One region of the Exiguobacterium sp. MMG028 genome, then DNA from elsewhere that is predicted to be linked to it. Evidence: riboswitches for the same ligand, from Rfam matches in the RefSeq annotation. Region 1 holds a riboswitch; each other region holds the start of a gene.
The links. A riboswitch is a leader RNA that binds a small molecule or an ion and turns the genes downstream of it on or off. The one in region 1 is predicted to bind S-adenosylmethionine.
Positions count from the first base shown of each region.

Region 2: it holds a riboswitch for S-adenosylmethionine, as region 1 does, so the genes downstream of both, PJK55_RS11980 (Na+/H+ antiporter NhaC family protein) here and PJK55_RS03120 (MetQ/NlpA family ABC transporter substrate-binding protein) in region 1, are expected to answer to the same signal.
Region 3: it holds a riboswitch for S-adenosylmethionine, as region 1 does, so the genes downstream of both, PJK55_RS00185 (methionine ABC transporter ATP-binding protein) here and PJK55_RS03120 (MetQ/NlpA family ABC transporter substrate-binding protein) in region 1, are expected to answer to the same signal.

Region 1 is NZ_JAQJIN010000001.1:578,858-586,345, forward strand. Features, by position in the region: gene PJK55_RS03110 (aminotransferase class I/II-fold pyridoxal phosphate-dependent enzyme) at 1-600, shown strand, start outside; gene PJK55_RS03115 (iron-containing alcohol dehydrogenase) at 597-1,613, shown strand; SAM riboswitch class I at 1,655-1,758, shown strand; gene PJK55_RS03120 (MetQ/NlpA family ABC transporter substrate-binding protein) at 1,832-2,653, shown strand; gene PJK55_RS03125 (methionine ABC transporter ATP-binding protein) at 2,665-3,699, shown strand; gene PJK55_RS03130 (methionine ABC transporter permease) at 3,671-4,333, shown strand; gene PJK55_RS03135 (Spx/MgsR family RNA polymerase-binding regulatory protein) at 4,364-4,759, opposite strand; gene PJK55_RS03140 (DUF302 domain-containing protein) at 4,921-5,304, shown strand; gene PJK55_RS03145 (hypothetical protein) at 5,404-6,699, shown strand; gene PJK55_RS03150 (hypothetical protein) at 6,696-7,488, shown strand, end outside.
Region 2 is NZ_JAQJIN010000003.1:260,256-267,743, reverse strand. Features, by position in the region: gene PJK55_RS11985 (GGDEF domain-containing protein) at 130-1,809, shown strand; SAM riboswitch class I at 1,908-2,003, shown strand; gene PJK55_RS11980 (Na+/H+ antiporter NhaC family protein) at 1,997-3,355, shown strand; gene PJK55_RS11975 (TVP38/TMEM64 family protein) at 3,374-4,018, opposite strand; gene trhO (oxygen-dependent tRNA uridine(34) hydroxylase TrhO) at 4,247-5,188, shown strand; gene PJK55_RS11965 (divergent PAP2 family protein) at 5,315-5,728, shown strand; gene PJK55_RS11960 (PucR family transcriptional regulator) at 5,820-7,043, shown strand; gene ald (alanine dehydrogenase) at 7,176-7,488, shown strand, end outside.
Region 3 is NZ_JAQJIN010000001.1:36,512-43,999, forward strand. Features, by position in the region: gene PJK55_RS00155 (acyl-CoA dehydrogenase family protein) at 1-209, shown strand, start outside; gene PJK55_RS00160 (hypothetical protein) at 299-1,030, shown strand; gene PJK55_RS00165 (arsenate reductase family protein) at 1,078-1,431, shown strand; gene gcvH (glycine cleavage system protein GcvH) at 1,480-1,863, shown strand; gene PJK55_RS00175 (PTS transporter subunit IIC) at 1,906-2,961, opposite strand; gene PJK55_RS00180 (thioredoxin family protein) at 3,142-3,399, shown strand; SAM riboswitch class I at 3,850-3,956, shown strand; gene PJK55_RS00185 (methionine ABC transporter ATP-binding protein) at 4,034-5,062, shown strand; gene PJK55_RS00190 (methionine ABC transporter permease) at 5,052-5,714, shown strand; gene PJK55_RS00195 (MetQ/NlpA family ABC transporter substrate-binding protein) at 5,748-6,581, shown strand; gene PJK55_RS00200 (MDR family MFS transporter) at 6,678-7,488, shown strand, end outside.

The sequences.
Region 1 (7,488 bases):
GCGAAGAAGCATGATGTGATGGTCGTCCACGATTTCGCTTATGGAAGCATCGGGTTCGACGGTTATGTTCCCCCGAGCTTTCTTCAGGCAGATGGTGCGAAAGAAATTGGGATTGAAGTATACACGATGTCGAAGGCGTTCAATATGTCAGGATGGCGGGTCGCCTTTGCTGTTGGGAACTCCGATATCATCGAAGCCATCAACACGTATCAAGATCACGTCCACGTGTCTGTCTTCTCAGCCATTCAAGAGGCAGCAATCGTGGCGTTAGAATCCCCGCGTGACTTACGTGATGACCTAGCCTCACTTTACGAAACAAGACGAAACCGATTGATTAATGGGTTACGCCGGGCGGGGTGGGAGATTGAGGCACCGAAGGGTTCGTTCTTTGTATGGGCGAAAGTACCTGAGGGGGATGCAAAATCGTTCTCGACAAAGTTACTCCACGAGGCGGGAGTCGCCGTCACACCAGGCTACTTCTTCGGAACAGAGGGAGAGCACCATATCCGTTTCGGTCTCGTATCGTCTGAACAGAAGATCGATGAAGCGGTAGAACGGATTGAGAGACTGTTTGCAGCCTATGAGGAGGTACACTTGTGATACGTCAGGCCGTGCTCGAATATGACCATTCAAATGATGCGCTCGAGGACCTTCATACGGTGATCGGGAATCGAGAGGCACTCGTTTTGAGAGGATCGAACGGATACGGTGAAGCGGTTCGCGTATCTCCTCGTCTAGCAAATCTTCCGAGCGTGCGATTCAACGGGGAATGTTCAGACGAAGAAGTAAATCGTTTGAATGCCTATCGACCCGACGTATGGATTGCCGTTGGTGGCGGCAAATTGATTGATACAGCAAAACGAGTCGCGGCTTCTCAGAGCGTACCGCTCATTGTCGTCCCGACACTCGTGTCAAACTGTGCCGCTTTCACACCGCTTAGCGTCATCTACACTGAGGAAGGGTCATATATCCGTTACGACACATTTCCGGTCGTCATCGAGCGTGTCATCGCGGATGAACGACTGTTACGTGATTCACCTTACGACTATTTCAAGGCTGGCGTGATCGATACGGTCGCAAAGTGGTTCGAGGCCCGATATATTAGCGGGACGAAATCAAGGGATGCAGGCATTCAGTCAGGGCTATCGCTCGCGGCACAGTGTGGCAAGTTGATGGACCTGTCAATCTGCGAACAGGATTTCCGTCGCTACGGCACGGACATCCGATATCTCGTCGACCATGTCCTCGCAATCGGTGGTGCGGTTGGTGGATTCGGGGATGCCGGCACGCGTGTTGCTGTCGCGCACGCTGTTCATAATGCACTCAGTCGCTTTGGTTCGACCCACCATTGGCTACACGGAGACAAGGTAGGTTTCGGGTTGATTGTTCAAGAACGATTGATTAGATCCGATGACACCTTCCTGCTCAAGGACTGGCTTCAATCCATCGATGCGCCGACTTCGCTAACACAACTTGGGATTCATCCTGATCAAGTCGATGAATTGGTCACTTCGATTGTTGAAGAAATCACGATTCAAGGGATTCGGAATCTTGAAGATTCAGAGCAGTTAAAAGAAATTCTCATCAATCTTCAAGAAATGGTTTACAAATAATTCTTTTATCAGTAATATAATAACAAAATAATAGAACCGATTGCTTATCAAGAGTGGTGGAGGGACTGGCCCGATGAAACCCGGCAACCAGATCAGTATGATCATGGTGCTAATTCCAACAGACGAGACGTCTGGGAGATGAGCGTGTCCGACTTTCACTTGTCGTGCCCGCCGCTCTTCGTGAGTAGCGGGCTTTTCATTTGGAGGAGGAACTATTCATGAACATCAAACAAAAAACACTTTTGGCAGGTACGTCATTCCTTGCAGCAATCGCACTTTCCGCGTGTGGGCAATCCGAGGCGAGCGAGACGCTCAGCACGGAAGAACTGACGATCGGCGTGACCGGTGGCCCACACGAGCAGATTGCAGAGAAAGTACAGGAACTCGCGAAAGAGGATGGACTTGAGATCGATATCAAAGTATTCAACGATTACAACACTCCGAACACGGCACTAGACGAGGGAAGCCTTGATGTGAACAGTTATCAGACGCTCTCGTTCTTAGAGCTCCAAAAATCGGATAAAGGCTATAAGATCGACGACGTATTCAAAACGGTCGCATTCCCGATGGGGCTATATTCTGAGAAGTTGACAGATATCAAGGATTTAAAAGAAGGGGATAAAGTGGCCGTACCGAATGACCCGGCGAACGAACTGCGAGCATTGCGTCTGTATGAAACTGCTGGCCTCATCACATTGAAGGACGGCTTGACGGATAAAGCAACAAAACGAGATATCGCAGAAAACCCGCTCAATTTAGAATTCATCGAGCTTGAAGCGTCGCAGCTTCCCACACAGCTACAGGAAGTAGCCCTTGCAGCCATCAATACGAACTTTGCGATGGGAGCAGGTCTCTCCATCAACGAAGATGCCCTGTTCCATGAAGACACGGTCGATAATCCGTACCCGAACTATGTGGTTGTCCGCTCGGTCAATAAAGAAGATGAGGTCGTTGAGACATTGAAGTCTTACTACCATTCGGATGAAGTACGTGCCTTCATCGAAGAGGAATTCAATGGATCTGTCGTACCAGCGTTCTGAGGAGGTATTTGATGATTGAACTGAAACAAATCACCAAGCAATTTCACGTCAATGGAGATACGATCACCGCGCTCGATGACGTCTCCCTCACAATCGAAAAAGGAGAGATCTTCGGCATCATCGGGCGAAGCGGTGCCGGGAAGAGTACACTCATCCGTATGATCAATCTATTAGAGCGCCCGACAGCAGGTGTCGTTGAGATTGAGGGACAAGATATCACACAATTAAAGAAAAAAGAACTTTCTTCGCTACGTCAGCGAATTGGTATGATCTTTCAACATTACAACTTATTAAAGACGGCGACCGTCGAAGAAAACGTGGCCATCCCGCTCCGCCTCGAAGGGCTCGGAAGGCAAGTCATCCGTGAACGGGTCGACCGCTATCTCGACATCGTCGGTTTATCTGAACATCGGAACCATTATCCTGAACAATTGTCAGGCGGACAAAAGCAGCGCGTCGCCATTGCACGAGCGCTCGCACATGAACCGGACATCCTGCTCAGCGACGAGTCGACGAGTGCCCTCGACCCTGAGACGACCGAGTCAATCTTAGAGTTGTTGCTCGAGATTAACCGAGAACTCGGATTGACCATCTTCTTGATCACGCATGAGATGGAAGTGATTGAACGAATCTGTGACCGAGTCGCCGTCATCGATCACGGCAAAATTATTGAACAAGGCAACGTGTTGGATGTCTTCTCAAACCCGAGACACGAAACGACGCAGCGGTTCTTGAAGACGAATCTCGATGTTCCGAAAGAAGTAGTGTCGGAATTACAGACGCGAGGCACGCTCGTTCATTTATCATTCATCGGTAGTCAAACGGAACAAGCGGTGCTCGCCCAGTTGACGAAACGATTCGGGATCTTACCGAACATCATCGGGGGCGGGATCAAGAAATTGAAAGCGGGTCTTGTCGGAAATCTGCTCGTTCACCTTGACGGGGATCACGATCAAACAGAACTTGCTGTCCGTTATTTGAAGACGAGCGGTGTACACGTAAGGGAGGTGTCGAACCATGCAACAGTTCTGGACAGACTGGGGTGACCTCATTTGGACGGGAACGATTCAAACGTTGACGATGACGAGTATCGCGCTCCTCATCTCGACCTTGATTGGACTTCCGCTCGGGACGTTGCTCGTACTGACGAGACCGAACGGGCGTCTCGCGAACCGGTTCGTGTACGGTGGATTATCGAGCGTCATCAACGTCATCCGTTCGATTCCGTTCATCATTCTCTTGTTTTTCATCTTACCGTTCACACGTTTCATCATGGGTACAACGATTGGGGTCCAAGGTGTGCTTCTACCACTCATCGTCTTCACCGCCCCATACATCGCACGGCTCATGGAGTCTGCTCTTCTTGAAGTCGATCGCGGGGTCATCGAGGCGTATGAGGCGATGGGCATCTCGACGAGAAAGATCATCTGGTACGTCCTCATCCGTGAGGCACGTTCTTCCATCGTTCTCGGATTGACGATTGCAACGATCGGGTTGATTGGTGCAACTGCCATGGCAGGTCTCGTTGGAGCCGGTGGGCTTGGAGATATCGCGTATCAATACGGACACCTTCGTTTCGAACCGGAAGTCATGTATGTGACGATTTTTGTCCTTATCCTACTTGTTCAATCGATTCAGTCATTCGGAAACCGATTGGCAGCTAAATTAAAACGAGCCTAAAAAAGAATCGTGTCGCCTTGGCGACACGATTTATGCGTTGTGGAGCAACCGTTTTAGTTCAGCGATGCGGTCATGCCGAGGAATGAACGTCCGAATCTCTTTCTCACTGAAGCCGACTTGGATGCGATGATGGTCGAAGACGATCGGACTTTTCAGGATTTGAGGGTTTGATGCGACAAAACTGTATAGTTCGCGGATCGACATCTCGTCGAGTTTCTCAGCCGCTTGCTTATAGACGCTCTTCTGTACCGACAGCAAGTCGGTCGTCCCATTCTCAGTCAGACTTAGCATTTCTTTAAATTCACCAAAGGATAAGCCTTGGTCTGTCAATTTCTTTTCGATGAAGGGAATCTTTTGTTCCCGCAACCAATCAATCGTTTTTCTGGAAGAACTGCAGCTCGTATGCGTGAATACCGTGACCGTCACGACAACCACTTCTCCTTTACATCAGTTTGGTTCTAACTATTATCTCTTTTTATACGTTACGTTTCGTGATTATGTTTCAAATCACATACAGTTTCTTTTTGATTGAAAGCGACTTCGTTCGGGTACAGATTTCAAGAGGAATCACATAAGGAGGAATGAAGATGTTTGATTATACTGTACAGTCTGACCGTACCGTTGAGGACGTCATCGACCGTCTTGGAGAAGCGCTGAAAGAAGAATCGTTCGGTGTATTATGGGACTTTGATTTGAGCGACACGTTAGAGAAAAAAGGGCAGGCCATTGAAGGGAAGTATCGCATTTTAGAAGTATGCAATCCGAAGGCGGCGAAAGAAGTGCTGTCGCAGCAATTGGAGGGAGGCTACTTTCTCCCCTGTAAAATAGCGGTGTTCGAAAAAGACGACCACACCCACATCGGTATGCCGAAACCGACAGCATTGATTCGACTGATCGATGATGAATCGCTACAAGCTGTCGCAGCTGACGTCGAATCTAGACTGCAGCGTGCGATTGACCAAAGTAAATAATCGATGTGGCATCCGCTCATGAAACATGGGTGGATTTTTTTCGTATCGGACAGTTAGATAATGGTAAAATTGGAACAGAAGAAAAAGTGGAGGTGTGTTATGTTCAAACGTGGTATGACGATCTTACTTGGCGCGTCTTTGTTAAGCGCATGTGGAGCATCTGATAGAGAAGTCATTCAACTGGATTACATAGAGGATCAATGGAACATCGAGAGTTATACGAAAGAAGGAGAAATCGTTCAAATCGACGAGAAGAAAGAAGTACTCAAGGCGTGTGAGGGTGACCGAACGACTGAGCTTAAAGGAGATGTCACGGTTTATCAGTCTGTGTTTGCAGGACGAAACGGCGTCGTTTCATCCATCGATCCGTACTCCATGAAAGTCGTCACTTATTTAGAAGGGGATGAACGATATGTTGTCTGTCGTGAGGATTATACGAACCAATTGATGGCGGAGACGATTGATGCTTTCCCAGACTTCGTGGACACGACCGAAGGAATCAGCGTTTCGCGATTCCCTAGCCTTCATCAGACATCGTCATCTTCAAAAGATCAGCTAATGGATCCGGACGAACTGAACATCGATGAGGTTGACATGATGCCGTTCCGAGATACGTTACTTGAAATTGAACCGGCTTTATTCGGAGAACTTGAACTAGAACTGGGTGGTAAAACGACGAGACACCCACTCACTAGTTTTGAACCGACCGGAATCGAGAGGCCGCGTCAACAGTTTGCGATCGGACTCGATCGAAATACATCTCAACCGTATATCCTTTTCTCATTTTTTAATGAACGTTTTGTTGTTCAACCGTTACAGTTGGCAGAACTCGAAGACCCGGCGTCAATGGAACAACATGCCTTTGAGGGGCTAAGTGTCGACACCATCGTCGAACCTGGACAGCTAAAAGAAGGAGAAGCGGTTCCCTTATATACATTCCATTATATGAGGGATGGGGAACGCGTGACGGAAACGATGACGGTTCGCTTTGTTGGAGGAACGTTACTGAAAGAAGGCGAAGAACCGGAATCGATGCTTGAAGAGTGGATGCCGGATCAGGAAGACGGTCCAAGGGTCGTCTCACACCGGAAGCCGTTTGACGGAAATGATCTCGTTTATCCTGATTTTATCGAAATACCGACGGGAGAATCTGAACAAGTCATGGAAGTATTGAAAGAGGCAGAACCGGTCAACCGTAAGGGTGAGCCGGCAGACTATCGATACTTGACGTTAACGGATGGATGGAAAGGCCAATCGTTTGAAGTCAGTGTTAAACAGCGATCAAAAAAGCTCGACATTTATCTGACGGACCCGCTTCGCGATCAGACATTTAAATTATCCAGTAAAGGGGCGGAAGTGTTCTTGGATATTTTCCCGGAGTACAAAGAGTCATGAGGAAGCGTATCTTATTCACGTTATGTGCAGTCGGAATTTTATCGGGTTGTGGTGGGGAAGAAATAAGTGTCGTCAAACTGGATCATATGCCAGCGCAATGGGATGTACGAGACATGAACTCAAATAGCTTTGAGACCGGGCCGGAGACGTGGGCGAATGATTTACTCCGTGCGTGCACCGATGATCCGATTCCCCGAATCCATGAAGACGTCACGGTCTATCATTCGTATGCATTGAACCGAAAAGCCATGATTTCGGACTACGATGCACATGCCTATAAGTTAGTCACGTATGTAAAAGGACAACAGAACTATGTCATTTGTCAGGATGGTTTTTCGCCAAAGATGAGAGTCGGACTCATTGAAGAACTCCCTTCGTTTGTTCAAGCGTCAAAGGGCGTCACCATCCCAACCGTCCCGACTATCGGGGTTGGAACGAGGGAACACGAAGAGCGTGTGAAGGGGAGCGATTATTCCGATATATTCGAAGTCCCTGTCCATCTAGTTGACGGAACGATGATTCAAGTGACCCCTTCCTTGAATGGAAGCATCACATTAACCATCGGAGAAGATGAAGGCATCTTTCCGCTCTCGATCATCGAACCGTATAACGCGCAAATGGGAGTCGTGACGATCGCACTCGGCTACGACGAGCAATCAAAAGAAGCTTATTTTTTTGCTGAGTCAGAAGGTGGGTTACTCTCCTACGACCCGATTGTCACGATGACCGAAACCGATTATTTTCAGCCAAAGCAATTTGAAGGGTTACAGGTCGAGCGGGTATTGCAGG
Region 2 (7,488 bases), on a different contig from region 1:
TTATAGAGGATATTCCGTGTATACTCAATGCTAGAATTCAAGCATCATGGAACAGAAGCAGGACTCACACGAAATCGTGACGAATCTTTACTATTAGATCTTGAAATGTCCCATGCTAGGAGGGAACGCATGAACCACTTTCGTAAGATGTCCGTGCTCGGTTGGAGTATATGGAGTGCCTTATTCATCTTCACCATCGCATTATTTGCATTGGATATCCTACACGCCCCAACAATCGATTCGTTGTCGTTTATTTTAATTTCGTTGCTTGTCATCATTTTTCAACTCGACTCGATCGAAGTCAAAGGTGTGTACTTCACATTTTCTGAAAGTATCGTTTTAATCTTATTTTTATTCTTTGGATTTGAAACAGCACTCATCGTCAACCAAATCGGGTTGTTCGTCTTTCAATTCGCCAACTTGAAACCGAAAGTCGCCATCCGTCGCTTCCGCTTCACGTATCCGTGGAATGCTATTACGGCATACTTAGAGATTGTCATCCCGGCAGCTGTCTATCTCGCCCTAGGTGGGGAGACCGGTCTCGACTTTTATTCGCAAGATTCGCTCGTGCCGCTTGCTGGATTGTTCCTTGCCATCTTCTTAAACACGGTGTTCCAAAAATATCAGGTGAGATGGTGGTTCCGCGTCGACATCGCATTGAGCGATTTTATGAAGATCGCCTTCTACACGTACGTCGTCAGTTTGATTTTCATCTTAGCGGCAGCGTTTTTCCGAGAGACGAACTTACTCGTCGTCAGTAGCATCGCCGCTGCGTTAACATTCTTCATTAAACGTCTCCTCATTCAAAAAGAGCGACAAGATGCATTTAAATCCTTGATTGAGCAATACGATGAAGCGAAAGAGGCCGTTTCCTTATCACAGAGCGAGGCGCAAGCCATCGAAGTGTTTTTAAGTCAATGCGAACAGCTGAATCATTATGATGAAGGGTATGTCGAGTTTAAATTGTTTGAACGCACCCTCTACTTTGATTTGAAGACGCGACAACCCATCGATCGCCCTATCGTCTTCACCTTGCTTGAGATGAGTCAGCCAATCGAGCAAGTCCTCGATTATGAGATGCGCTTTGAATGGGATACTTCTCTTTCCGATGCTTTCCATGACGATTACCACAGCTTCGTTTCTATTCGTTCGGAGGAAATTGAAGAGATTCGTACATGGATTGTCATGACAGGAGAACCTGTATACGGTTATCCGAAGATTATTCAGCACGAGATCATCAAATTGTTAAAATCGTTCAACCGGACCATTAGCCGTTGTCACGAACGGGACCGCCTCTATACCGAGAGTCGGACGGACAGTTTAACGCTTCTCGCCAATGCACGTGCATTTTATGAATATGGCATTCAACAAATATCCGATATGTCGATGTATCCCATCTCGGTTGCCATGCTCGATATTGATTTTTTCAAAAAGATTAACGATACGTACGGTCATCAGGTCGGGGACCATGTGTTACAAGAGTTCGGACGACGAATCCGTCAGGTGCTTCGTCCCGATGACTTTGCTGCACGTTATGGCGGCGAAGAATTTATTTTATTGCTCAATCATTGTGACATGAACCAAGCAATCGAAATCACAGAGCGGATTCGCCATCAAATCGAAGCGAAACCGTTTCTTGTCGACCACCATGAAATTTCTGTCACCGCGTCCATTGGTGTCGACACAATCGAAGCGTTCGGAAACAAGCGTCTCGACGACACGATTCGAAACGCGGACCGTGCCCTGTATGTTGGTGGAAAATATGCAGGACGTAACCGTGTGGCGCACTTCAACAATTTAACGACGTAAACTCCCCTTTCTCACATCGAATTGGGGAGTTTTTAGGTTGACAACTAGATTTGAAACAGGTACGTTAGGGAACGTGTTTGATAATAGGATAGCTTAACTTTTTATCGAGAGAGACGGAGGGACTGGCCCTATGAAGTCTCGGCAGCGGGGAACCTGTGCCAAATCCAGCGGGCGTATTGCTCGAAAGATGAAAAGGGTATTTCACACGAAGGACCTTTTCTCAAGAAAAAGGTCCTTTTTATTTTTTAGTGAGGTGATTATTTTGGAACAACCAACAGCAAACAAGTGGGCACTTCTGCCGTTACTCGTCTTCTTGCTCTTTTTCATCGGGGCGGGTGTCTACTATGGGGACTTTTATAAGTTTCCAGTCCTTGTCGCAGCCATGATCGCATTGATGGTTGCAGCGTTCATGACAAAAGGAAGCGCCACACAAACCGTGGAACGCATCGCACAAGGTGCCGGAAATCCGGGAATCATCATTATGATTTTTATTTTCTTACTGGCCGGTGCCTTTTCAACTGTAGCTGAATCAATCGGTGCCATCGACGCGACGGTTAACGCGGCGTTGACGCTCTTACCCCCATCGCTTCTCTTAAGTGGACTATTCGTCATTGCCGCTTTCATTTCAATGGCAATGGGCACATCGACCGGGACGATTGCGGCACTTGCGCCGATTGCCCTCGGTATCCATGAAGAGAGTGGTGTGAACGTCGCGATCGCTGCCGCGGCAGTTGTCGGCGGAGCCATGTTCGGAGACAATCTCTCATTCATCTCGGACACGACCATCGCTGCCGTAAGGACACAACGGACGAACATGCGTGATAAGTTCCGGACGAACTTCTGGATCGTGCTACCAGCTGCCATCATCACGACGATTTTACTCGCGGTCTTGTCAAACGGTGAATCGACGGTCGATGTCGCCGCATTCGAATGGTACAAACTGATTCCGTATCTCGCGGTCATCGGACTGGCGTTAACAGGACTGAACGTCATTCTCGTCCTGTTAGGCGGGATCACGCTAACCGGAATCATCGGTCTTCTCGACGGAAGCTTATCCGTCACAGCATTTGTGACCGCTATCGCCGATGGTATGGTCGGTATGGCCGAAATCTCGTTCTTGACGTTACTCATGGGCGGCCTCGTCGGACTCATTTCGCACAACGGTGGACTCACGTATTTGCGTGATGCGCTGACGTCACGGATTCAAAAACGTGCCGGTGCCGAGTGGAGTATCGCTGGTCTCGTCAGTGCGACGAACGTGGCGACGGCGAACAATACGATTTCCATTCTCGTAGCCGGACCACTCGCCGCGAACATTGCGGACGAATATGACATCGAACGGAAAAAATCAGCGAGTGTGCTCGATATCTTCTCATGTGGTGTACAAGGGATTCTCCCATACGGAGCGCAACTTCTCATCGCCGCAGAGTTGACGAAGACCGCTTCGCCGGACCTCGTCCCGTTCATGTTTTATCCGTTCCTCCTCTTTATTTGTGGAGGGATTGCCATCGCATTCAATTTCCCGCGTTTTAAAAAGCAGTCTTAAGCGAAAACACCCCTTTATTCAAAGGGGTGTTTGTCGTTTAGTGACCATCTCTTGTTTCAATTGCTCGTTGCGTTTCTTGAAAGCGCGTCGTTTGAGCACTTCTTCTAGTCCTCGACTGATGGCCCACAACGCGACCAAAAGCAGACCGAGCATCGATAAACGAAACGGGCTTTGGATAAATTCTTCCCATTGATCCCCGATGACCGAGAAAATGACGACGACGAGTAGTTTTCCGAATCCCGCCGCCAAAATGAACGTACGGAGCGGCATCTGAATGAGCGCCAGCAAATAGGTGATCAAACTGACCGGGATGAACGGGAGTGAATACAAGAACCCGAGTGAAATCGGACTCATATGATTGATTCGTTCTAACCAATAGACAGCCGCTTTATGTTTTTCGAGCCAACGCGTCATCGGTTTACGAAACACATATCGGACCGCCGCGAAGACGACAATCGTTCCGAGTAAGTTCCCGATCCATGATAAAAGGACCCCTAACAAAAAACCATATGTTGCCGCATTCGCTGAAATGATTAAAACGAGTGGCAAAAACGGAAAGATCGCTTCTAAAAATGGAGCACCGAGTCCGGCCCAAGGACCGCCAGGCAAACTTTGAAGCCATTCGATTAATTGGATGATGTACTGTTGGAGAGAAGTGAGCATAGTCGTTCCACCTTCAACTTTCGTTACTACTACTCTATTACCCGAATTCGATTTGCAAGACGCATCTCCCTGCATTCGTCAAAAAAAATTAAAAACCATTTGCGAAAATTCGTCGTGATATTTATCATATAATAATGGACTTGTGGTTGCAGGCAAGTCTATTCGTCGAACGACACAACCCAACGTTCGTTTTCCTGCAAAAAACTGAACACAGGGGAGCAACACAACATGGAAACAAAACCAATGCGGGTCTTGCTGTACTATAAGTACGTCAACATCGAAGACCCAGAAACACTCACGCAAGAACATTTGAAGTATTGTAAAGACCTCGGCATCAAAGGACGCATCTTGATTTCCTCCGAAGGAATCAACGGGACGTGCTCTGGTACTTGGGAACAAACTGAGCAATACATGAACGACTTGAAGGCAAACCCACTCTTCAGCGATATCGAGTTCAAAATCGATGAAGTCGAAGAGCATGCGTTCAAGAAAATTTTTGTCCGTCACAAGAAAGAGCTCGTGACGTGGCGCTTTGATGGTGAGTTTGATGTACCGAAACAACACGGTGCATACCTCGAACCAGCAGAGTGGAAAGAGATGATGAATCGTGATGATGTCGTCATCCTCGACGTTCGTAACAACTACGAGTACGAACTTGGTCACTTTAAAAACGCGATCAAAATCGATGTAGAGGCTTCACGTTACATGCCAGAATGGCTCGAAGAGAACAAGGACCTCTACGAAGGGAAAACACTTCTCACTTACTGTACTGGTGGCGTCCGTTGCGAGAAATTTACAGCATATATGCGTGACCAAGGTCACGACAACATCTTCCACTTAAAAGGTGGCGTCGCAATGTATGGAAAAGACGAAGCGACGAAAGGTGAAAACTGGGATGGTGAGCTTTACGTCTTTGACGAGCGTATCAACGTTCCTGTTAACTCTGTTAACCCGACTGTTGTTTCACACTGTATGCACTGTGGAACCGAGACGGTTCGTTACGTTAATTGTGCAAACCCGGAGTGCAATGCACAGCATTTCTGTTGTGAAGAGTGTGAACCGAAACAAATGCGTTCATGCTCGAAAGAGTGTCAAGAACACCCACGCAACCGTTATATCATCGACAACATTGCAGAGAAACTTCAGGAAACTGAAGGAGTAGTCGGGTAACAAAAATCGACCAAAAGGTGTCATGGACAAGCCGTCCGTGATACCTTTTTTTGACGAAATCTTAACGTCTAGCCAGCGCCTCTTTCGGGTATAGTGAAGTTACTATGTCAGACAGGAAGTGAATGCATGTTTAACGAACCTTTACTCGCTGCGATTCTTGCTTGGTTTATCGCCCAAGCGGCCAAACTCGTTACCGAACTTATTAAAACAAGGGATTTTGAAATTGAAATCATGTTCGCTTCAGGCGGCATGCCAAGCTCACACTCGTCCACGGTCGTCGCGCTCGCAACGGCAATCGGACGGATGGAAGGCATCGACTCGAGTATGTTTGCCCTCGCTGTCGTCTTCGCCACCATCGTCATGTACGATGCGACCGGCGTCCGTCAAGCAGTCGGTTTTCAGGCCCGACTATTGAACGATTATTTCAAAGGGATTAAACACGAGACTCCACTTTTGAATGAACTCGTCGGGCACACGCCGTTCCAAGTCATCGTCGGGGCGCTTCTCGGTCTCGTCGTCGGATTGTTTTTCCCGATGTAATCCACTAAAGGTATGTCATTTCTCACACTCTCGATTCTTTTTGTGAAGTTTCACAAAGAAGAAGTTATACTCAGAGAGAGGAGGAATCGACATGCCTTTTTTGCAGAAATCTTATGAGTCTCTCGATACACTCGCCGAAGCAATCGGTCAAGCGATTCGAGCACCCATCACGATTGAAAATCGCCACCACCAGTTGCTGGCGTACAGCACCCATCCCGATTCGACCGACCCGGCCAGGATTGCCACGATCATCGGTCGTCGTGTTCCAGAGGCCGTTATTGAAGATTTATGGGAAAGTGGGATTTTACGAGAAGTCATCGACCAAGATGAGCCTGTCGTCATTCCGGCACGGCTCGCTGTCGGGCTCGGCGAACGTGCGGCCATCGTGATCAAGCAACATGACGAAGTACTCGGTTATATTTGGAGCTTGGCTCGAACGAACCCGTTCACCACTCAAGAATTAGCCATCTTGCAGGAAGGAGCGACCATTGCCAAGAAGTTGCTCATGACCATCGCGATGCACGAACGACGCATTAGCGCGGAACTTGAACGTTTCTTGTTAGATGTCCTCGCTTCCCCGACGCTCTCTGATGCCAATCGCGAACGATTGAACGAACTCGCGCCTATCGCCGTCGCCAGTCGATTGACGATTATTGAATGCGCTCAACCGATCACCCCACAACTCGCTGAACGTCTGCATTATGTGCTCGCGACCCAAGAAGCGATCGAAGTGGTCTTACATGCCATCGATGGGCAGCAATTACTCGTCTGGCATTACATGAAATCCGAACTTTCCGATGAAGAAGTGGAATTGCTCGCTTGGGCGGAACGATTCGAACAGTTGCTTCAAGACAAGTTCACTGAATCTGAGCCACGACTCGGAATCAGTCGGCGTTTTTTCGAAAGTGACATGCTGTACGCCGCAGCGGAAGAGGCACGACGTGTCACAACACTTCGTCGTAAGTTCCCTCTTGAGCTCGCGACTTCTCGCGCCTTCGAACAGATCGGGATTTATCAACTCGTCCCTGAACTGGCACGTCGCATCGGACTTCGACTGGAAACCCATCCGACCGTCGAACGGTTGCAACAATATGATTCATCCCATCAGACCGAACTCGTGAAGACACTCGAATGGTATTTTTATTTCGATGGGAACGTAAAGCGGGTCGCCGCCCACCTTCATATCCATCCGAATACCGTCTTGTATCGGATTCGACGCATCGAAGAGTTGACGAATATCACGCAAGTTTCCTTACCAGAACGGTCCATGATTTATTTGGCGATTAAAGCCGGTCAATATCGATTAGAAGACTAGACGCTCGCTTTGTGTTTTTTCACAAAGTGAGCGTCTTCGTTTTTAGAATCTATGATAAAGACAGCGTTTTCGAATGGGTCTATACTAGGGGTGTGAACAATTTGTGTCAACGGAATGAAAGGGGAATGTTCCATGAAAATCGGGGTATTAAAAGAGATTAAAAACAATGAAAATCGGGTGGCTTTGACACCGATGGGTGCATTTATGTTAACGGAACTCGGTCATGATGTCTTCGTCGAAACGAATGCTGGTTTCGGCAGTGGTTTCACGAATATGGAATATATCGATGCCGGTGCAACAATCGTTGAAACGGCGAAAGAAGTATGGGAAGGCGTCGAGCTTGCGCTCAAAGTAAAAGAGCCTCAACCGTCTGAATATCAATACTTCCGTCCTGATCTAACGCTCTTCACATATTTACACTTAGCGGCAGAGCCAGAATTAACGA
Region 3 (7,488 bases), 540 kb from region 1:
TCCGCTATACAGAAATCTTTGCGGAACAAGTGTTCAAACAAGTCGAACTCATGGCGAAAGAAGTATTGTATGCAGCGGCATCTGGTGACGAGCAGCGCATGCTTCTCTCGGCAATGAAGAAGTTCAGCCGCTATCAGCCGATCAATGTGATCGGGACGAAGCGTGAAGTCGCTGCGAGCCTCATCAAAGCGAACAAGTTTATCGTGTAATTCAATCGACAGAAAGGGTGGACCGGACGCGGTCGACCCTTTCTTTTTTTGACCTCTGCCACGTACAATAGAAACGAGGGGGAGAGACGATGAAAACACGTGATAAATTGCTTAAACGAATGGAACAAATCGGGGAATCGGTTGCCGCACACGAAGGAACGCTGATGCTGCTGGCATTAGGGTCGATCGGACAAGAGACGGAGCGGTTGGATGATTATTCGGACCTCGATTTCTTTTTGATTGTCGAGGACGGGCAGAAGGCACGCTTTATCGACCGACTCGACTGGCTCGAGGTCGAGCCGCTTCACTATCAGTTCCAAAACACGAAAGATGGGCACAAGATCATGTATCACGACGGCATCTACGGTGAGTTCGCCGTCTTTGAAGTACATGAACTCGCGACGATCGCCTATACACCAGGACGGGTCGTCTGGCGACGGGACGAAGCACTCGACGTGTTCGCGTCACCACGTCTCGAGATCGCGCGTGAAGCGACGGCTTACTATTATGAAGAAGCGTTGACGAACCTATATGTCGGCTTGCTTCGGGAACGTCGGGGCGAGATGCTCGCCGGGTTCGAACTCGTCCAAGTCGCGGCCGTCCAAAACGTCTTGAAGGCGCTCGGTGGACAAGGAGACCCGTTCAACCCGACACGTCGGGTTGAGTCGAGACATCCACAAATGATTTCTTTCTTGATGGGCGGGGTATTAGGATATGGCAAGTCGGGCGTCGCGGCGGCGGTCATCTTACGTTTTATCGAAGAGCGATATGAGGTCAACCCAACGATGAAGCGAGAGATCGAACGGTTGCTTGAGACGTGAATTAATTTCTCTGAATATGCTACATTGATGAGAGAGGTGATGAACAGATGGTGACACTATACGGCTATCCACCATGCAGTACGTGTAAAAAAGCAGAAAAATGGTTGAAAGAGCAAGGGGTCGAGTATACATACGTTCATATCGTCGAATCGACACCGACGAAAGAAGAACTCGCCGAGCTGTGGAAACAATCGGACTTACCGCTTAAGAAGTTCTTCAATACGAGCGGGCAAGTCTATCGGAACGAAGGCATCAAAGACAAGCTACCAAATCTATCAGAAGACGAACAACTCGAGCTATTATCAAGCAATGGTATGCTTTTGAAGCGTCCAATCGTCACAAATGGTGAAAAAACGACGGTCGGATTTTCAGAAAAGTCCTTTACGGACGTTTGGGGCTAAGTGCTATAATACAGATGTGAGTCTAATTTATTTGAGGGGGAAGTTAGGATGAGCAAAGTACCAGCAAATTTACGTTATTCAAAAGAACATGAGTGGGTAGAAGTGAACGGAACAAAAGCCCGCATCGGCATCACGGATTTCGCACAAAGCGAACTAGGGGATATCGTGTTTGTGGAACTCCCGGAAGTTGACGGTACGATTTTGCTCGACGAGCCATTCGGTTCAGTCGAATCAGTCAAGACGGTCTCTGAGTTGTATGCGCCAGTATCTGGACGCATCACAGCAGTAAACGAGGACCTTGCAGATTCTCCAGAACTCGTCAACGAGTCACCGTTTGAAAATGCATGGATGGTCGAAGTTGAGTTGACGGAAGAGTCAGATCTCGACAAGCTTATGTCTGCAGAAGAATATGAAGCGATGATTCAAGGATAAGTAAAACCGGCCTCTCCTGATTGGAGAAGCCGGTTTTTTTGTTTACTCGAAATCGAGTCGGTAGTGGTCCGATTTGACGAGCGTCGCCCGTTCGAACACACGATAGAAGAAAATTCCGAGTCCGACTGGAATGAGCCCGAACAAGACGATCACAAGAAGCACGTTGAACAAGGCGAATCCGCCCGGCATGAGATGTAGCGCGTTTACCGGTCCGATGAGTCCAGATACGCCAAACCCTGCGCTGATTGGAGTTCCCTCGATTCTTAATATACCAGCGAGCGCACCGAGGATGGCCGCATTCGCCAAAATCGGAAGCATCATAATTGGGCGTCGGACGAAGTTTGCCATTTGAATCTTCGGTGACCCGAGGAAGTGGGCGATCGATGTCCCGGTCGCGTTCGCCTGCCAACCCGCGATGGCGAGACCGAATCCAGCGGCGACGACGCCGAGGTTTGCCGCACCGGCCGCAACGCCTGATAGGCTAATCGCGGTCGCGATTCCGACAGTCGAAATTGGCGAGACGATGATGAGCGAGAACGCCATCGCGATCAGGATGCCCATGAGAACCGGTTGAAGATCCGTCATCGTCATGATGAGGTATCCGATGTATGTCGTGATCTGTGAGATATACGTCAATAAGAAGGCACCGATGCCGCCTGCGACGACAATGACTGTCATCGGCATGACGATGACGGTATACGTCTTCAAATGTGGGGCGAGCTTCATGACGAGAATCGTAGCGATCGCAGCGGTCACACCGGCTGTGATCACGTCACCGATTCCGGCCATCACAAACGCACCTTCATTAATTCGAACGGCGCCACTGCCGACATAGGTTGCGATGGCGATCGTTCCAGCCTCTAAAATCGATCGTCCGAACTGCATCGCGACGGCAAGACCGATAATGGCCGGGAGGAGGCGCATTGCAATCGTCGTCGCATCCAATATGAATTGAAGAGACGGAAAATAAGGGAGTATAGCTTTCGTGAGTTCACCGAGCAGCGCGCTCGGGATGAGGGCGATCAGAATCGCCATACTGAGACCGTTTAAGACGTTCATCGTAAATTGCTTTGTCGTACCTGTTGCCTGTTCCGTCATCATTCATTCACCTGTCCTTCTTCTTTGCTGTTATGTACAAAAGCGATAAAGTTAGAACCCATATTATTCCTATCCGACAGAAGAGTCAAGAGAATCATTGAAAAATTCTGAAATTTCACGAGAGCACGATTTTTGAACGGGACTCGAACGACCATTATAATGACAAGAGAGGTGAGAAAAATGATTACAGACGGATTCTTATATATATACGCCCCAATGTGTGGTACATGCGCTGTCGCGGAGAAAATGTTGACGGTTGTCGAGGCGGTCGACCCTGAAATTCAGATTGAAAAGCGCGATGCGAACTATATCCCAAAAGAACTTGAAGCTTATCAGGTGATGAGCGTCCCAGCGTTGTTAAAGCTTGAAAATGGCGAGGTTCGGGATCGCCTTTATGCCTTTCAAAACGTTCAACACGTCCTCTCTTTCGTGAAGTGAGAGAGGAACATTAGAATAATCTGAAAATTTTAAATAATCAGTTGACACAGAAAGTTCACGAATGGTATATTCATTACAACATCTTACTTGAACACAAAATAGGACGCGATATTCCCGACATCAAGACGTTTTGATGAAGCCGATGCTACCTTTATACGAATACACGTCAGTCTTCCCTTCGATTGTCCCCCAAAAAAATCAAGCGAAGAAAGACGTTCCGTATAATCGCACGGTCCAAGTCAAGATCGAGTGATGATTGGTGAATCTCCCCCATATAAGGATGTAAATCTTGAACGGGCAAAAGATTTTCATCTATGGGCTGTCCTTCCGTGACTCAAGGTGCTACGTTCTGTGTCGTCCTCGGACGGCACCTTTTTTTGATTTTTTTGAAAAAATGATTTGACAGCAGAAAAAGCTGTCGCTATGATAAAGCTAATCGAATACACAACACTCTTATCAAGAGAGGCTGAGGGACTGGCCCTATGACGCCCAGCAACCGCGGAGCAATCCGAAATGGTGCTAATTCCAGCAAGGTGAGAAACCTTGACAGATGAGAGCAATCGTTGTCCGTACGATAAAGTGCGCACGTTTGCTCAAACGTGCGCGCTTTTTTTGTTGTCAGGAGGGAAAGGAATTGATTCAATTACGAAACGTCGCCAAATGGTTCGATACGAAGAATGGTCGTGTCCAGGCGGTGGATGATGTGTCACTAACGATTGATCGCGGTGAAATTTTTGGAATAATCGGATATTCGGGGGCGGGGAAGTCGACGCTCATCCGATTGCTCAACCGCCTCGAATCACCGTCTAGCGGTGAAATCGAGGTTGCCGGGAGTGAGCTCACGAAGCTCAGCCCGAAAGAATTACGAGGGGTTCGCAAGAACGTCTCGATGGTCTTCCAGCACTTTAACCTTCTGTGGTCGCGCACGGTCGCAGAAAACATCAGCTTCCCACTCGAATTGATCGGGGTTCCGGCAAGTGAGCGGAAACGTCGGGTTCAGGAACTCGTCGAGCTCGTCGGACTATCAGGTCGCGAAGACAGCTATCCGTCACAATTATCCGGCGGTCAAAAACAGCGAGTCGGGATTGCCCGCGCGCTCGCTACAAATCCAGAGGTGCTCCTCTGTGACGAAGCGACAAGCGCGCTCGACCCGAAGACGACGGATTCGATTCTTGAACTGCTCGTCAGCATCAATAAGAAGCTCGGATTGACAATCGTCCTCATCACGCATGAGATGCACGTCATCCAAAAGATTTGTCATCGCGTCGCCGTGATGGAGGCAGGGAAAGTTGTCGAGACGGGTCAAGTCTCTGACGTGTTCCAACATCCGGAGCAGCCGATCACGAAAGAATTCGTGAAACAAATTGGGGCGGTCGACGATCTGTCGCTCACGTTCGAACATTTGAAAGCACGCTATCCGAGTGGGCAAATCGTCAAATTGAAATTCTTGAACGAAACGGCAGAACAACCGATTTTGTCTGACGTCCTTAAGACGCATGACATCGGATTCAACATCATCGGCGGGAACGTGACCCAGTCACAAGTCGGTGCGCTCGGCACGCTATTCATCCAATTGATTGGGGAAGCACGGGAAATCGAACGCGCCATCGCCTCGATTCGTTCGCAATCCGTAGAAGTGGAGGTGGAAAGCGATGTTTCCTAACGTAGACTGGGAAGTAATGCTTTTTGAAACGTGGAATACACTTTACATGACGTTGGTAGCAGGTGTCGCCACATTCATATTCGGACTGATGCTTGGCATGGTTCTCTATGTAACGAATGAACCATTGATGTTAAAAAATCGGTTCATCTACACAATTGTCGGGGCGTTCGTGAATATCTTCCGATCGATTCCGTTCATCATCTTAATCATTTTACTCATTCCGTTTACGCGTGCAATTGTTGGAACCATTCTCGGTTCAACGGCAGCACTACCGGCATTGATCATCGGCGCAGCCCCTTTCTATGCTCGAATGGTCGAGTTAGGGTTACGTGAGGTCGACCGTGGTGTCATCGAAGCGGCGGAATCGATGGGCGCGACAAAATGGCAAATTATTTATAAAGTCTTGTTCCCTGAAGCGTTACCTTCACTCGTTTCTGGAATTACCGTCACTGTAGTGGCACTCATCGGTTATACGGCCATGGCAGGTGTTGTAGGAAGCGGAGGGCTTGGGACATTAGCTTTCCTTGACGGTTTCCAGCGCTCGCAAAATGATGTGACATTCGTTGCGACTGTTATGATTTTAGTCCTCGTCTTTATCATTCAATTTATTGGTGATACGCTCGTGGCGAAAATTGATAAACGTTCTGCTTAATAAAAAATATATATAAAATGGAGGAATTAAATTATGAAATCTTGGAAAAAAGTACTTGGTGTAACAGCAGCCTCTGCCTTGACGATTTTGGCAGCGTGTGGCGGTGGTGATTCTGAATCGGGTTCAGGAGAATCAAAAACATTGATTGTCGGAGCGTCGAACGTTCCGCACGCTGAGATTTTAGAGCATGTGCAAGAAGAATACGAAGCGAAGGGTTATAAGCTTGAAATCAAAAAATTCCAAGACTATGTCCTTCCGAACAAAACATTGGCGGACGGGGACATCGATGCGAACTACTTCCAACATCAACCGTACCTTGATCTTCAAATGAAAGATAATAAAGATTACAAGTTTGCCTCAGCCGGTGGTGTGCACGTTGAGCCAATCGGAATTTACTCGAAAAAATACAAGTCACTTGATGAACTACCAGACGGTGCGGAAGTCATCATGAGTTCAAACGTCGCGGAACATGGCCGCATGTTGACATTGCTCCAAACAGAGGGCGTCATCACACTTGCTGACGGAAAAACAACAGATGCTACAGTTGATGATATTGTGGACAACCCGAAAAACTTGAAATTCACGATGAATGTCGAGGCTGCTTTCCTTCCACAAGCATTCAATAATGATGAAGGGGATGCGGTATTCATTAACACAAACTATGCGATCGACGCAGGTCTTAGCCCGCTCGACGATGCGATTGCACTTGAAGGCGAAGAATCTCCTTACGTTAACTTGATTGTGACACGTGAAGGCGAAGAAGACGATGAGCGTGTGAAGGCACTTCTTGAAGTGTTGACATCAAAAGAAACGCAAGAATGGATTTTAGAAGAATATCAAGGTGCTGTCATTCCAGTCAGCAACTAATCTGAGAGGACCGGGACTTCCCGGTCTTTTTTTTCGTCTAGTGTTCTTTCATAAAGAGAAGTACACTACATATATGAAAGAAAAGGGGGGATTTGGATGAAGTTCAGACAGATTCATCCACTGACGTGGGGCGTCCTGTTCGGGACGTTTTTTGCACGACTGGCGACGTTTTTTGTCATGCCATTTTTTGCGATCTATCTGGCCACGCTCGGCTTTTCGGCGAGTGTGATTGGAACAATTTTTGCCGTGACGGCACTTTCGGGTCTGTTCATGAGCTTCTTTGGGGGGACACTCTCTGACCGATATGGGCGAAAACAACTCATGTTGATCGGCATCGTGCTCAATGCCGTCACGTTCGCTGGACTTGCGCTCGCGACCGATCTGTTTTGGTTATATATGCTATCGATCTTGATGGGCATGTCGCGGTCTTTCTTAGAACCGGCTTCACGCGCACTCATCAGTGACACGACGCAGGCAGACCAACGGGTCATCGTCTATAACGTCCGTTACTTTATGATCAATATCGCCGCGGCCATCGGGCCACTCTTGGCGGTTGTCTTATCGCTTACCGGTGTAAAGACCGCATTCTTTGTCGTAACGGCAGTGTACATATTGTATGGAATCATCATCTCGATCCTGTTTTATAAGTATCCGTTTGAAGAAGGAGATGGGGTCAAGGCACGGCCACGTTTGACGGAGACGTTTCGCGTCCTACGAGACGACCGGACATTCCGTGCGGTCATCATCGGAATGATCTTTGCAATTATCGGTTACAGTCAATTCAATTCGACACTTCCCCAATTCATCGCATTAAGCGACGGGTTAGAAGACGGTTCGAGATTGTTCGCTTACTTATTAACGACGAATGCCGTCACGGTGCTCATCGTCCAGTATCCAATTATGCGTT